Regions from separate parts of the Paenibacillus thailandensis genome, predicted to be linked through region 2. Evidence: riboswitches for the same ligand, from Rfam matches in the RefSeq annotation. Region 2 holds a riboswitch; each other region holds the start of a gene.
The links. Region 2 has a riboswitch for cyclic di-AMP ahead of ACFSW5_RS03460 (hypothetical protein). Riboswitches for the same ligand answer to the same signal wherever they lie in the genome.

Region 1 (3,253 bases), on a different contig from region 2:
ATCCATGCCGGCTGGCAGGCGTTATTTATACGCTACTTCGCTACCGCATGCTCGAATTTGTCGATCTGGTCGTTCGTCCCGATCACGACGAGGACGTCCCTCTCGCGCAGCACCTCGCCCGCCGTCGGAGCTATAATGACGCCGCTTGTTTTGTTGATCGCGACGATGCTGCAGCCGTATTTCGCCCTCGGATTGATTTCCTGCAACGATTTGCCGTCCAGTCCCCTCGGCACGGTCAGCTCCGCGATCGAATAATCGGCCGACAATTCGATATAATCCAGCAAGTTCGGCGATACAAGCTGATGCGCCACCCGAATGCCCATGTCCCGCTCCGGATAAACGACCCGGTCTACGCCCAGCTTCTCCAGCACCCGGCCGTGAAGCTCGCTGATCGCCTTGGCGACCACCTTCTTCACCCCGAGATCCTTCAGCTGTATCGTCGTCAGGATGCTGGCCTGAATGTCGTCCCCGATCGCCACTACGCCGCAATCGAAATTACGGACGCCAAGCGATCGCAGCACTTCCTCGTCCGTACATTCCGCCACGACGGCATGCGTCAGAATGTCGCTCATCTCCTGCACCGCTTCCTCGTCCTTGTCGATGCCCAGCACCTCGTAGCCCAGCTTCATGAGCTCTTTCCCCAAGCTCGAGCCGAAACGCCCAAGTCCGATAATGACATAGCCGTTCGCTTTCAACATGTGATAATTTCCCCTATCCGATCGTAATTTTGCCTTCCGGGTAACGGAAAAGCTCTTTTTCTGTTTTTGGACCAAGCGCATATGCCAGCGTTAACGGACCGAGCCGCCCCGCAAACATGGTGAACGCGATGATGATTTTGCCGATATCGGTTAATTCCGGCGTCAGGCCCAGCGACAATCCTACCGTGCCGAACGCGGACGTCACCTCGAATAAAATTTTTATAAATTGCTGATCCTCCGTCGTCGCCAGCACCATCGTCACAAGAATGACGAGGGACAGCGACAGCATCGTAATGGTCAACGCCTTGAAGATGCGGTCTTTCGCAAGCCTGTGCCGGAAAAATACGATATCTTCCCGCCCGCGGATCATCGCGATAACGGCGCCGATCAGCGTCGTAAAAGTCGTCGTCTTGATCCCGCCGCCGGTCGAACCCGGCGAAGCGCCGATAAACATAAGCATGATCGTAAAAAACACCGTCGCCTGCCGAAGCGCCGTATAGTCAAGCGTGTTGGCGCCCGCCGTCCGGGGCGTAACGGACTGGAACATCGACGCCCATATTTTGCCGCCCCAGTCGAGCGAACCCAAAGTCTTCGCATTGGAATACTCGAATATGAATATGACGATCGTTCCGACCGCAAGCAACACTCCCGTCGTCGTCAATACGACTTTGCTATGCAGCGACAGCTTTCGAAGCTTCCGATACCCGATAATGTCGGACAATACTACGAAGCCCAAGCCGCCGAGAACGATAAGACCCATGGCCGTTATATTGACGACAGGATCGCCGACGTACAGCGTCAAGCTGCGAAATTCGCCGAATATATCGAAGCCGGCGTTGTTGAAAAGTGAAATCGCATGGAAAATGCCGAAGTAAGCCGCTTTGCCCGGCGGCATGTCAAACGCGAACCGCAAAGCGAACAAGACCGCCCCGATAAGCTCGACCGCGACGGAATAGATCAGCACCTTGCGGATAAGGCGCACGATTCCTTCCATGCTGCTTTGGTTCATCGCTTCCTGCAGCAGAAGCCGCTCCCTGAGCGATATCCGTTTCTTCAGCACGAGCGCAAACAACGTTGCCATCGTCATGAAGCCAAGGCCGCCTACCTGAATGAGAACAAGCAAGATGATTTGTCCCCAGACGGAAAAATAAGTGCCCGTGTCCACTACGACAAGTCCGGTCACGCAGGTGGCGGAAGTGGCCGTAAACAAGGCGTCGATAAACGGCAGCCGCTCCCCGCTGCTCGAAGCGAACGGCTGGCTCAGCAGAACGGCGCCAAGCAAAATGATACAGGCGAAGCCGGCGACCAAAATGCGCGGCGGAGACCATTGCCCTATGCGCAAGCCGTTCCAATTCCATTTCGTCACTTTCCAATTCCTCTCTTTCATTACGGATGCCGCAAGCCGGAACGACTATTTTGAACATAAGCCCGCATCCTTCGCAAAACCGAAAAACGAATTTCCGGGCACAAAAAAAAGCACTGGACATCCAATGCTGTTCGCGAATGAGTCCTGTTCCATGCTGCCTACGAGGTTAGCTGTCGGATTCGGGCCTGGACAGGCAGCCCTATTCGGCAAAGCCGCGGCGTCAGCGCGAGACTTCGTCGAAATTCACCCCTTGCCCGTCCCCTGCATCCAAGCCGCTGCGCAGCGGCCTAAAGCGGGACGAACGGTTGGTTCCCCCGTTTTCTTTTCAGAAATTCGGCAATCGATATGATTGTTATGACGTAACTGATTATAGCTTTATTCCATGGCAAGCACAAAACGCAGATGAGCGATAATCCGGCGTTATTTGTCCAAATAAGGGCGGGAACGGCTAGCAATTGGCATTGCGCTCGCCGCGAGTCGTTATTTCTCTTTTTTGTACGGCCGCGCTGCTTTTTTGTGAAGGTTAACCATCTGTGATATTGTAATGCTAACCGGACTTTTTCGAAAAAAAGAAACCTTCAGGAGGTGAACGATGATCCACACGATTCAAGCGGGAGAGTGGAAGCGGTTCGGCTTGGCCGCCGTTCTGTGCGCCGCCGTCTTTATCGTCATCCAGCTGCTCCCGATGGCTGCCGAGATGCCGGAAGCGCCGGCAGCGCAAGTATTGGAGAAAAGCAAAGCCGAGAAGCTGGCGCTCGATTTCGCCGCCGAGCAGTTCAAGCTTCCGGCCGCGGCGGCCCATACCGTCCATCAATCCGACAGCCTGCTGTACGGCTATTTGTCCAAATCGGAGCTGCTGACGGAATACGGATCGCAATACGGTTTATTGTTCCCAACCGACACGTACCAGACGGAAATCGAACTAAACGGCGGTTACACGGCGTACGTCTATACCCACATGGAAACGGGCCGCGTCGTCGCCTGGCATGTCCTTGGCGCCGCTCCCGCCGAACCGATGGACGACGAGGAAGCGTCCAAGCTGGCGGCCGAGCGCGGACTGGCGGACGGCTCCCTTACCGGAGGAACCCCGGGCGATAACGGCGAAACCATCTATTATCCGAAAGGATATGCAATCGGCGACGCCAAGCTTGCGCTTACGATCGCTGCGGGATATTTGGACGGGACGGAA
Region 2 (3,253 bases):
CTTATCGTGCTGCTCATGATTACCGTTGCGGCTTGGAACGCCGCCGGCAAAGCAAAGGGGATCAAAGGGCTGCGTATTCGCATCGCCATGTCGCTGCTGTTTACGGAAGCGGTCGCGATGGCTTTGCTGCTGGGGCTTCGGATCATCGAGCCGACGGCTCAATACATTATCTCGATCAGCGGCATCATCGTGGGCAGCTCCATGGTTGTATGCGGTTTGTATTTGAACCGGATGAAGCGGGAGCTGGAAGCTTCGCGCGGCGAAATCGAGGCGCTGCTCGCGCTTGGTGCGTCCGCTCAGCAGGCGATCAAGCTTTCCGCCAAGCGTTCCGTCCGCAGCAGCCTCATTCCGACGCTGGACAGCATGAAGACGGTAGGGCTTGTCCAGCTGCCGGGGATGATGACGGGAATGATCGTGGCGGGCGCGGACCCGATCGAGGCGGTCCGTTACCAGATTTTAATCATGTTTATGCTTGCATCTTCCGCGGCGACGACCGCCATTGTGCTGAGCGGCATGACGGGCGGCATATGGTTTACGGAAGATTTGAGGCTGCCGCGGGACAAGGAAGAGGCGTGAAGCGCGAGCAGCCGAAAGCGGCTTTCACGGCGGACTGCACGGTCCGCCATGAAACCGCCGGCTAGCATGCTAAGTCACCCGAAGGGCGATTTCGTCCGGGCAGTTCTGTACGATCGGCAGTTTATCATCCGAGGCTTTCGCAGTAGGAAAGGAACGTGGGTTCGGGCATGACGGCGAGCGGAACCGGTGGCCCGCAAACCGTCTCACGGCCAGGCTTCGTCGACCCCTTCGAGCTCGGGGAGCCCCGCCTTGCGCCGCTGTTCGATGATGTATTGTACGTAACCCGAATGACCGAGCAAGTCCCGATATCTCGATTATAGCAACAAGGCGACCTTCCGGCACGGAACGTTTATTGTTGACGCTTAACAATTAAAAAAGCGAAATGTAGCATTCGGAGCGAGCCAATAAGGCGAGGTCCTCCGTTTGCCTGCTCAGTGCCTGCTCGCGCTTGGCGTCGATCGGGATGGCTGGCCGAACGCCGGCTAGACGATAAGCGCCGGAGACCGGGTCGTCCTGAAGGACGGATGGAATGTATCCGGCGCGGGCTTCCGCGGAACCGGTCTCGTTCAATGCGCTGCTCTCCCCAAGCTTGCCGGAGCGCACCGCTGCCGGGGAATCTGTCGAAGCCGCGGAGGACGCCTCGACCAAGCTTGCCGTTTCCGCGAAGGCGGGGCTGTCGTTCCCGCCGTCAGTCTCGCTCGCAGCGGCCGCGCTGAAGCCGGCGCCGACGCTTTCCGCGGCGGCGTGAAGCATTTGCCGCAGCCTTTGGTCCAGCGGATGAGCCGTTTCGTCCCATTCCTCCCCGCCGTTTATGCAATGAACGAGGTTGCTGCTCCACTGAACCCAATCCGAAGGCTTCTCCTTCTTCTCGATAAACGTTTCGCTCCAACCGTACCCGTACGCCGTTGTCAAACGCATGCAAACGCGGTAGCCGGGCATATCGACGCCGATCGCCGGAATGACAAACAATTCGATCCGTTTCATGCGAAGCTCCGCCGCGAACGGCAAATCTGCCGTCAAAGCGCCGGGCAGACGTTCAATAAGGGATTCCGCCGGTAAAAACATATTTCTTCTCTCCTTCGTTCGCTTACGAGGTTAGCTGTCGGATTCGGGCTAGAGAGACGCCCTATGCCTGGCTAATGCCAAGCGATTCACCCCAAAGGCAATACCCGTTGCCTTCTAACGAAACTTCTGTATCCGCCTAAGCACGACAGAAGCTTCTTGTGGTTCCCCCGCTTTTTCGTTATCCGAAAAATTCAGCGCAGTTTGGTCGTTTGCCGTTTATATTAAACCCCAATCGCGGCTTTGTAAATGGTTCATTATTCTGTATATGCATTACATTGACCGGAATTTCCCGAATTCTTCGATTTTCGCTGCAAAACTTCGTTATCTCTTCACGATATTCATCGATGCTTATCCTTATTCGGCTGCGCTTGCAGTTGGGTCGATGCCCGATACTTAAAAGACAGATAAGCGGCCGGCACAAATACCGTAAGAGAGAGACATAACGCGAAATAGGGAGAATAATGAAGCTTGATAAAAATGAAAGCGATTAAGCGGAACGGAGGGAGGCTGTTTTAATCCACAGCGGGGCGTACGCGTTCTTTACAGCATCAGAAAGCAGGAGTATGATTCGATTCATGCAAGACGATAACATTTTCCAATCGCTGAGTTTCCGCGATATGCGGAAAACGGGGGAACCAACCGCCCAGCAAGCGTGAATCGCTTGACGGTGCGGAACGCCGGGCCGGCGCCGATGTGAGAGTCGGACAGCCGAGTGCGGCAGGGGTGAATCGTTAGACGGAAGCCATGGATTCCGTCTAACGTAGGGCGACTCTCACCGCCCGAATCCGTCAGCTAACCTCGTAAGCGTCGATCGGGAGAGGATGATGAAGCTTGTGACGTTTTAGACGGGTCACAGGGGTCATAAGGCCTCTGTGGCCTTTTTGCATCTTGGCATCGACATTTCATGACAAACAATCCTTTATCGCTTAATTTTGCCCGTGCGGCAAAAGCGGGGGAACCAATCGGATAGGCAGACGGCTGCATAACGGCTTAACGCCTATCCATGGGGTGAATCGCAAAACAAAGCTTCCAAAACAAGCTTGTTGCGTAGGGCGACTTCCGCGCCCGAATCCGTCAGCTAACCTCGCAAGCGTACTCGGGAGAGGCAACTATAACGCGCGCCGTTCCAGCAGGCGGCGGGGGTCGGCTTCGTCATGGGCGAAGTTTGATTCGCGCTGCCGTCAAGCAGAAGCCGCGGGAGACGTTCCTCTGCTCCCAAGGCTTCTTTTTTTGTGTCCGCAATCTGTTTGGATGGAGGGAAAGCCATGATGGATTTATATATGGTGTTAACGCTGGCCGTATGCTTCGGAATATGCATCCTGTTTGCGTATTGGTGCGGCAAGGTCATTCGGGATGAGGGAGAGGATCGGCCGTGATCATCGTGTCTGTCGTAACGGTGCTGGTATTTATTTATCTCGTCTATGCTCTGCTTCATCCCGAAAAATTTTAGCGGATGCTTCCGAAGCAAGATTTTGTTGCGAAGAAATTTTCATGGAAGCGGCGCTCTCCACAAAACTTTCAGGAGGCTAAGACATGGATATTTTGCAGCTTGCGGTTGTCGTCGGGCTAATACTGCTTCTCGTCAAGCCGCTGGGCACTTATGTCTATCACG
Region 3 (3,253 bases), on a different contig from region 2:
GCGTTAAAATTCGTCAAATGCGTTACAATGGTAAGAGAGGATTATGAATTTACGGTAAAGGCGGAGTGAAGGATGGGCGTTAGACACGCAAGAGAGTATTCGGATATTTTGAAGGACTTGACGGAGGCGGTAAGCACGATTACCCGAAGCTTTACGTTCTTCGATATGGAGCAGGAAGAATGGGAAGCGCTCGGGTCGTCCGAGCGGAAAGAGGTGATGGAAGCGCTCGCGGACGATGTGTTCTACGGCCTCGGCGAAGAGCCATCGATCGCGGTAGGCGACGGGCTTGTCACCTACCATCCGAAGCTTCATATTATCGAGGTGACGCAAGGCGACAACGTGCACCGGGTCGTTCGCCTCATCTGAACCGTCGGTAACGGTCCCGCAATAGGGAAGACCGGCCGGTTGGCCCGGAAGGCAGCACGCTACCTTCGCAGAGGCGGGTGGTACACCATGCAATGAAATTCCGCTTCTCCCTGCGGCGCCCGGCGCACATAAGTGTCGGTTACGGCGAACCCGGCTTTCTCGTAAGCGCGGATCGCTCTCGTATTCCAGGCGAGCACTTCAAGATCGATCTCGTGCTCGGGATGGCGGCGCAGCGCCTCCTCGGCCAGGAGTGCGGCCAGCAGCGGGCCTTTTCCTTGACCGCAACGGTCGGGCCGAAGGCCCATGCCAAGCCTCGTGACGCCGGCCATCGGGAATAACTGGGCGAAGCCAATCAGCTCGCCGCGGCCGTCCAGCACGGACCTGTACTGGGCTTCGCGCAAAGCGGGATCGCCGAACTCGATTCCTTCGCGTTCCATTCGCTCCCAAGCGGGCCAACGGTAGAAGTCGTAGAGCGGTTCATATCTCCATCGGCATATTTGCTCCGCATGCTCCCGTTCCATGGGAACCAGCAGCAGCTGCCGGTCTGCGGTTCGAACCGGGCCGTTCATGTTCGTATCACCTCGCAACGCCGGGGTTTGATTATAATATATCCGTGCCGAATAAACAGCATAAGCCGCAAAGGCTGCCGGAACGACAGCTTCTTTGCGGCTTATGCTGTTAGGCGCGTCGTTCTGTCGCCGGAAAGCGAAGAGACGGGCCTTATTTCGCGTCGGTAGCGTAGGTTTGGAAAGCTTCTTCGCTCAAGATACGGCGAGCGGTTACATAACGAGTCTTGTAGTAAGAATCGCTCAGTTTGCTGATCGTTACGCCCTTGCTGGAAGAGGCGTGGGCAAACTTGCCGTCTCCGACGTAAATGCCGACATGGGAAATGCCGCGTCCGTTCGTGTTGAAGAACACGAGATCGCCCGCGATCAGGTCGCTCTTGTCGACTTTCGTGCCTGCTTCGGCTTGCGAAGCGGACGTGCGAGGAAGTTCGATGCCCATCTTGTCGAAGATGAAGGTCGTGAACCCGGAGCAGTCGAATCCTTTCGCCGTAGTGCCTCCGCTCTTATACGGAGAGCCGATGACGTCGGCGATGTAGCCGTCCATCTTGGAGCTTGCGAAAATGCTGGTCGTCTGGAACGTCAGCAGCAAAGCAAGCCCGAAAAGCAATGCTGTCACTTTCTTCAATGATGAAACTCCTTCCGGTGCCGACGAGGTTAGCTGTGGGGTTCGGTTGAAGGTTCCCTATGATTCCCAAGACGCAATGCCATACAGTCAGGCCGCATCGAAATCAATTCACCCAAAGTGGTTCCCCCGTATTCCGTAAACGGAATTTTGGCGTTTTTTTAAACAATCTGAGAGTAATTATTCGTTTTTTTACCAACATCTCCTTCTTTCTGAGCGTATTTTTAATAATTCTCATGTTATCTTTTGACTGAAAAAATCGGATTTGTCCATATTATTCGGAAATATATCGAATGTTTCGCCCGATTGAAGCCGAGGTTGAAGCGCGATGCACGATGGCAGGCCAAAGCCGCGCAAACGCCGCGAAGCCTGCAAGGACAAGGGGTTTCGCTTAAAAGCTAGCTGGCCGGCTGCTTTATTGTTTAATGTTTTATGAGATTCGGGACGGATGTATGCCCCCGGATTTGACACGGAAAGCCAGGCGCAACGAAGAAACGCCCTCTTTCTGCCGAAAAAGGGCGCTTCTCACGAAAATATTAAAATGTTCTCATAAAATAGCGGACAGGATGATCGGGAGCGGGAAGGCTGACGAACGCCGGGGGTGAACGGTTAGGATTGAACGGGCTGGGGATGCAGGCTTTCGTATTGAGCGGCCAAGGTCCATACCTTCAGCAGCGTCCGGATGAAGGAATATCCCTGATGCAATATAAGGGCGAACAAACCGACCCAGAGCAGCGACACGAAGGTTGCGAGCAGGCCGGTCATCAGCGAGATGCCCCACATGGCAACCGTCAGCGCGGCGTAGGGCAGAAGGCGGCGAAGCGCCGTGCCTAGCGCCTGGAATGCGCCTGCGCCGGATACGACGCCGAATTGCATCGCCAGCGACAGCAAATGGAGCGCCACGCTCCACAGCAGCCATCCCGCCGCGCCGGGCGCAAGCTGGCTCGCGATTTCCGCGATCGAGCCGCTGCTCCGGAACGCTTGCGCCGCTTTGGGCGCGAGCCATAAGGCGGGGGCGGCCGTAAGCGCCATTTGCGCCAAATAAAGCAAGCCGACCGTGCGCCAGGAGCGGTGGATGCCTTCGAAGAAGCGGGTTCCTCCGTCGTCCCGGGCATGATGGATCGAATAGAGAAGCCCGGCGTTAAAGAGCGGCGTAAGCAGCATGCGCGCGGCGAGCAGGCCGCCGAGAAGCCACAGATAAGGCGTGGCGAGCGAGGTTTTCACCAGCTGGAACTGCGCTTCCGACAGAAAGATCGAAACGGCGTAATCGTTGGGAGCGGCCGCCGGCCAGCGCCGGAGGAGAGGCGTGACCGCCGATTCTACGTAACGGTACAGGAAAAATCCCCAAATCAGCTGGTATAAGAACAATAAGACGATGACGTACATGTGCTTGACGGCGATGCGCCATCCTTGCTTCATATAGCTCCTCATGCCTGCAAGAGCCTCCTTCTTGAAATATAAGGCGTTTTACCAGCTGAAGGCGCGAATAATGCTTTCAATGAGCTTGACGGCGCCAAGGCTCCATCTGATCCGCGCGGGATCGGCAACCTCCGCCAGCATAAAATTGTTAATATGCTTATTGTCGAGCACGTTCGTATGGTTCGGATCGACAACGGCCCAAGCGAGCGGCGATTCGGACACGACATCGTATTGGACATGCGTATCCTCGCCGTCCCATATTTTCGGCATCGTCGTGCCG
Region 4 (3,253 bases), on a different contig from region 2:
CATCCGGATTATCATATGGAAATCGATTTTCCGTACGACCAGCCTTACGACGTATACCGACCGGACACTAAAAAAGGCGAAAAAGAAGAAAAAACGCCGATCCTGCTCCTGGACGAACAAGACCATTTGAACGAAATTTCGCGTAAATCGGACATCGTGCGCTCGATAACCGGGCTTCACCAAGGGCAATATCATCTGTATTACCCGGAGGAGCCGCTTCTGAGGGCTGCCGGCCGGCTGCCGGCAGGCATTCGGGAATTGTTCAAATTGGACGCCCGTCAAGCGGAAAGATTTTAATAACCGCTTATGCAGCCTCACCCGGGAAACCAATCATTTCCCGTGTAGTTATTAAGGAAAAACAACTATATATAGGAAGATCATACAGGAGGAAACAACAATATGTTATTTGACACGCATGCCCATCTCGACTCTTCAAAATTCGACAACGATCGCAGCGAAGTCATTAAACGGGCACGCGAAGCGGGCGTCGAGCTGATCGTGAACATCGGCTTTAACCGCGAGACGATTCCGTCGACGATCGCTTTGGCCGAACAATACGATTTCATCTACGCGGCCGTCGGCTGGCATCCGGTCGATACGATCGATATGCAGCCGGGGGACTTGGAATGGATCGAGCGGTTGTCCGCGCATCCGAAAGTTGTCGCGATCGGTGAAATCGGGCTGGATTATCATTGGGATACGTCGCCGAAGGAGCTGCAGCAGCAAAAGTTCAGAGAGCAGATTGCGCTGGCGAAAAAAGTCAAAAAACCGATCGTCATCCATAACCGCGACGCCCATGAAGACGTGGTCCGCATCCTGAAAGAGGAGCACGCCTCCGAAGTCGGCGGAATCATGCACTGCTTCTCCGGGAGCTGGGAGACGGCCAAGCTGTGCCTCGACATGAATTTTTATATTTCATTTGGCGGACCGGTAACGTTCAAGAACGCCCGGGTTCCGAAAGAGGTGCTTGCCAAGGTGCCGCTTGACCGGTTGTTGATCGAAACGGATTGCCCGTATTTGGCCCCTCATCCATTTAGAGGAAAGAGAAATGAGACTTCCTATGTCGCTCTTGTGGCCGAGGCAGCGGCCGAAATTACCGGCAAAACGGTGGAGGAAATCGGCCGGATTACGACTGAAAATGGAAAAAAATGTTTCAGACTATTGTGAAAAACGCTCAAAAAAGAAGCAGGAATGTGAAAGGGAGCGAAAAAACTAATTTTTGTCGCTTAAATCGCTCATATTTTCTGGAAATATCCGAATAAATCGCTTATAGCGACTTTTAAAGCTTCTTTACAATCGGCATCGGATGAAGGTATGATTCATTTCAGAACTTAAAAATGATTTGTATCGGATTTCCAGTAACGCTTAATCTCCGAACGGAGAACGGGGGAACCAGGCGATAAGCGATCGGCTGTCACGGAGCGAGGCAGACGCTTAGAGTCATTGATTTCATCTTGGGGTGAATTTCGCCAAGGCCGCCATGAGCGGCTGACCGCGAATAGGGCAGCTCTCTTGCCCAAACCCGACAGCTAACCTCGTAAGCGCAATAGAGAGCGATCAACCTCGTGCATCCATTTTCCATGTGTTTTTTCGGGAAGCCACGAAACAGATCCTCTGTCGAAGGCTTCTTTTTATTTTGAAGCCGGGAGGGCCGGGCTGTCGGCAGGCGACGCTGCCGGGCGGCAATGGATGAGAAGAGAATACTGGATATGCGTGCTGCCGCACGCCATATTTCAATAGTCGCGCTAATGAATCATGCGTAACACTAGCGGCGGGACTATGAAGGAGGACCGAAGAAATGGGCGACGTAAGACACACCCATGGGCAACGATCATCCAGCATGTCTTTCGCATGGCGATGGAAGCATGAAAACTTTCGTTTGATTTTATTGAGTGCCATTATCTCGATCGCTATGACTTTCATGTTTTTGGTATTGTTGTACGGAACGACTGAAAAAAGCGTATCCCTGGTAGTAAACGGGCAGGAGACGGTCGTCAAGACCAAGAAGTGGGCTCTGCAAGACCTGCTGGAGGAAAAGTCCATCACGATAGGCCCGTATGACGAGGTGTCCGTTCCGCTGAATGCCGGCATTAAGGACGGAGACCGGATCGAAATCAATCATGCGGTGAAGCTTACCGTGAAGGCGGACGGAAAGCTGCAGACGTTATACACAACGAAGGAAACAGTGGGCGAAGCGATTGACGAATTAAATATTAAGATTCGCGAATCCGACAAGGTCACGCCGGCGCTTACGGCTCCGTTAACCGGAGTTTCGAGCGTGACGGTGGTCCGGGTCGACACCCATGTGTCGCAAGCGGAGCGAAGCGTGCCGTTTACGATTATCAAGAAAGAAGACCCTACGCTGGAGAAGGGCAAAGAGAAGCTGGTGCAAAGCGGCCAGGAAGGCGTCGTCGTCGAGCAGATCGAAAAGGTCTACGAAGACGGCCAGCTCGTTTCCAAAAAAATTGTCAGCAAAGTGGTCGAGCAACCCGCAGTCAACAAGATCGTAGCGGTCGGCACCAAAAAAACGACCCCTAACGTCACCACGCTCGCCGCAACGTCCGTTACGAAGGGCGGCGTGACGTTCAAGCCGAAAAAAGTGCTGAACAACGTAACGTTGACCGCGTATACGGCCGATACGGAGTCGACCGGCAAAGACGAAAGCCATCCGCAATACGGCATTACGGCATCCGGCACGAAGGTGGAAGAAGGCCGGACCATCGCGGTAGATCCGGATGTCATTCCGCTTGGCTGGTGGGTCTATATCGAGGGAATCGGTTTCCGCAGAGCGGAGGATACCGGTGGCGCCATTACGGGCAACAAAATCGACATTTATTTCGACAGCTCTTCCTATGCGGTCAAATTCGGGAAAAAGAAGGGTTACACCGTCTATGTGCTTGGCCCGACGAAACCTTCGGCCAGCTAAGAAGAAGCCGTATTTATTAAACGACAACAGTTCGTTGAGTGTTGCAATGTAATTATGATTTAAATTATGCCATGATAAGAAGAGGCAATGCCTCTTCTTTTTGTATTGCTGCGAAGAAAGGATGAACCGGGTGATTAAAGAAGTGATTGTCGTAGAGGGCAAGGACGACACGGCCGCCATTAAGCGCGCCGTGGAAGCGGACACGATCGAAACGAACGGTTCGGCGATCGGAGAGGACGTGCTGCGCCGGATCAAGCTTGCGCAGGAGAGACGGGGCGTTATTTTGTTCACCGATCCCGATCACGCCGGCGAGAGGATCCGCAAAAT

Region 1: linked by a shared signal. The riboswitch ahead of ACFSW5_RS02635 (TrkH family potassium uptake protein) and the one ahead of ACFSW5_RS03460 (hypothetical protein) in region 2 are both predicted to bind cyclic di-AMP.
Region 3: linked by a shared signal. The riboswitch ahead of ACFSW5_RS20640 (C40 family peptidase) and the one ahead of ACFSW5_RS03460 (hypothetical protein) in region 2 are both predicted to bind cyclic di-AMP.
Region 4: linked by a shared signal. The riboswitch ahead of ACFSW5_RS20305 (ubiquitin-like domain-containing protein) and the one ahead of ACFSW5_RS03460 (hypothetical protein) in region 2 are both predicted to bind cyclic di-AMP.

The regions. Positions count from the first base shown of each region.
Region 1 is NZ_JBHUMY010000001.1:587,361-590,613, forward strand. It holds gene ACFSW5_RS02630 (potassium channel family protein) at 33-698, opposite strand; gene ACFSW5_RS02635 (TrkH family potassium uptake protein) at 712-2,064, opposite strand; cyclic di-AMP (ydaO/yuaA leader) riboswitch at 2,205-2,413, opposite strand; gene ACFSW5_RS02640 (CPBP family intramembrane glutamic endopeptidase) at 2,657-3,253, shown strand, end outside.
Region 2 is NZ_JBHUMY010000002.1:15,051-18,303, reverse strand. It holds gene ACFSW5_RS03465 (ABC transporter permease) at 1-576, shown strand, start outside; gene ACFSW5_RS03460 (hypothetical protein) at 946-1,641, opposite strand; cyclic di-AMP (ydaO/yuaA leader) riboswitch at 1,646-1,848, opposite strand; cyclic di-AMP (ydaO/yuaA leader) riboswitch at 2,232-2,464, shown strand; cyclic di-AMP (ydaO/yuaA leader) riboswitch at 2,555-2,749, shown strand; gene kdpF (K(+)-transporting ATPase subunit F) at 3,014-3,091, shown strand; gene kdpA (potassium-transporting ATPase subunit KdpA) at 3,175-3,253, shown strand, end outside.
Region 3 is NZ_JBHUMY010000031.1:48,948-52,200, reverse strand. It holds gene ACFSW5_RS20650 (hypothetical protein) at 73-366, shown strand; gene ACFSW5_RS20645 (GNAT family N-acetyltransferase) at 426-935, opposite strand; gene ACFSW5_RS20640 (C40 family peptidase) at 1,087-1,557, opposite strand; cyclic di-AMP (ydaO/yuaA leader) riboswitch at 1,561-1,720, opposite strand; gene ACFSW5_RS20635 (hypothetical protein) at 2,164-2,985, opposite strand; gene ACFSW5_RS20630 (M1 family metallopeptidase) at 3,022-3,253, opposite strand, start outside.
Region 4 is NZ_JBHUMY010000030.1:64,639-67,891, reverse strand. It holds gene ACFSW5_RS20315 (HD domain-containing protein) at 1-297, shown strand, start outside; gene ACFSW5_RS20310 (TatD family hydrolase) at 400-1,167, shown strand; cyclic di-AMP (ydaO/yuaA leader) riboswitch at 1,353-1,559, shown strand; gene ACFSW5_RS20305 (ubiquitin-like domain-containing protein) at 1,799-2,926, shown strand; gene rnmV (ribonuclease M5) at 3,057-3,253, shown strand, end outside.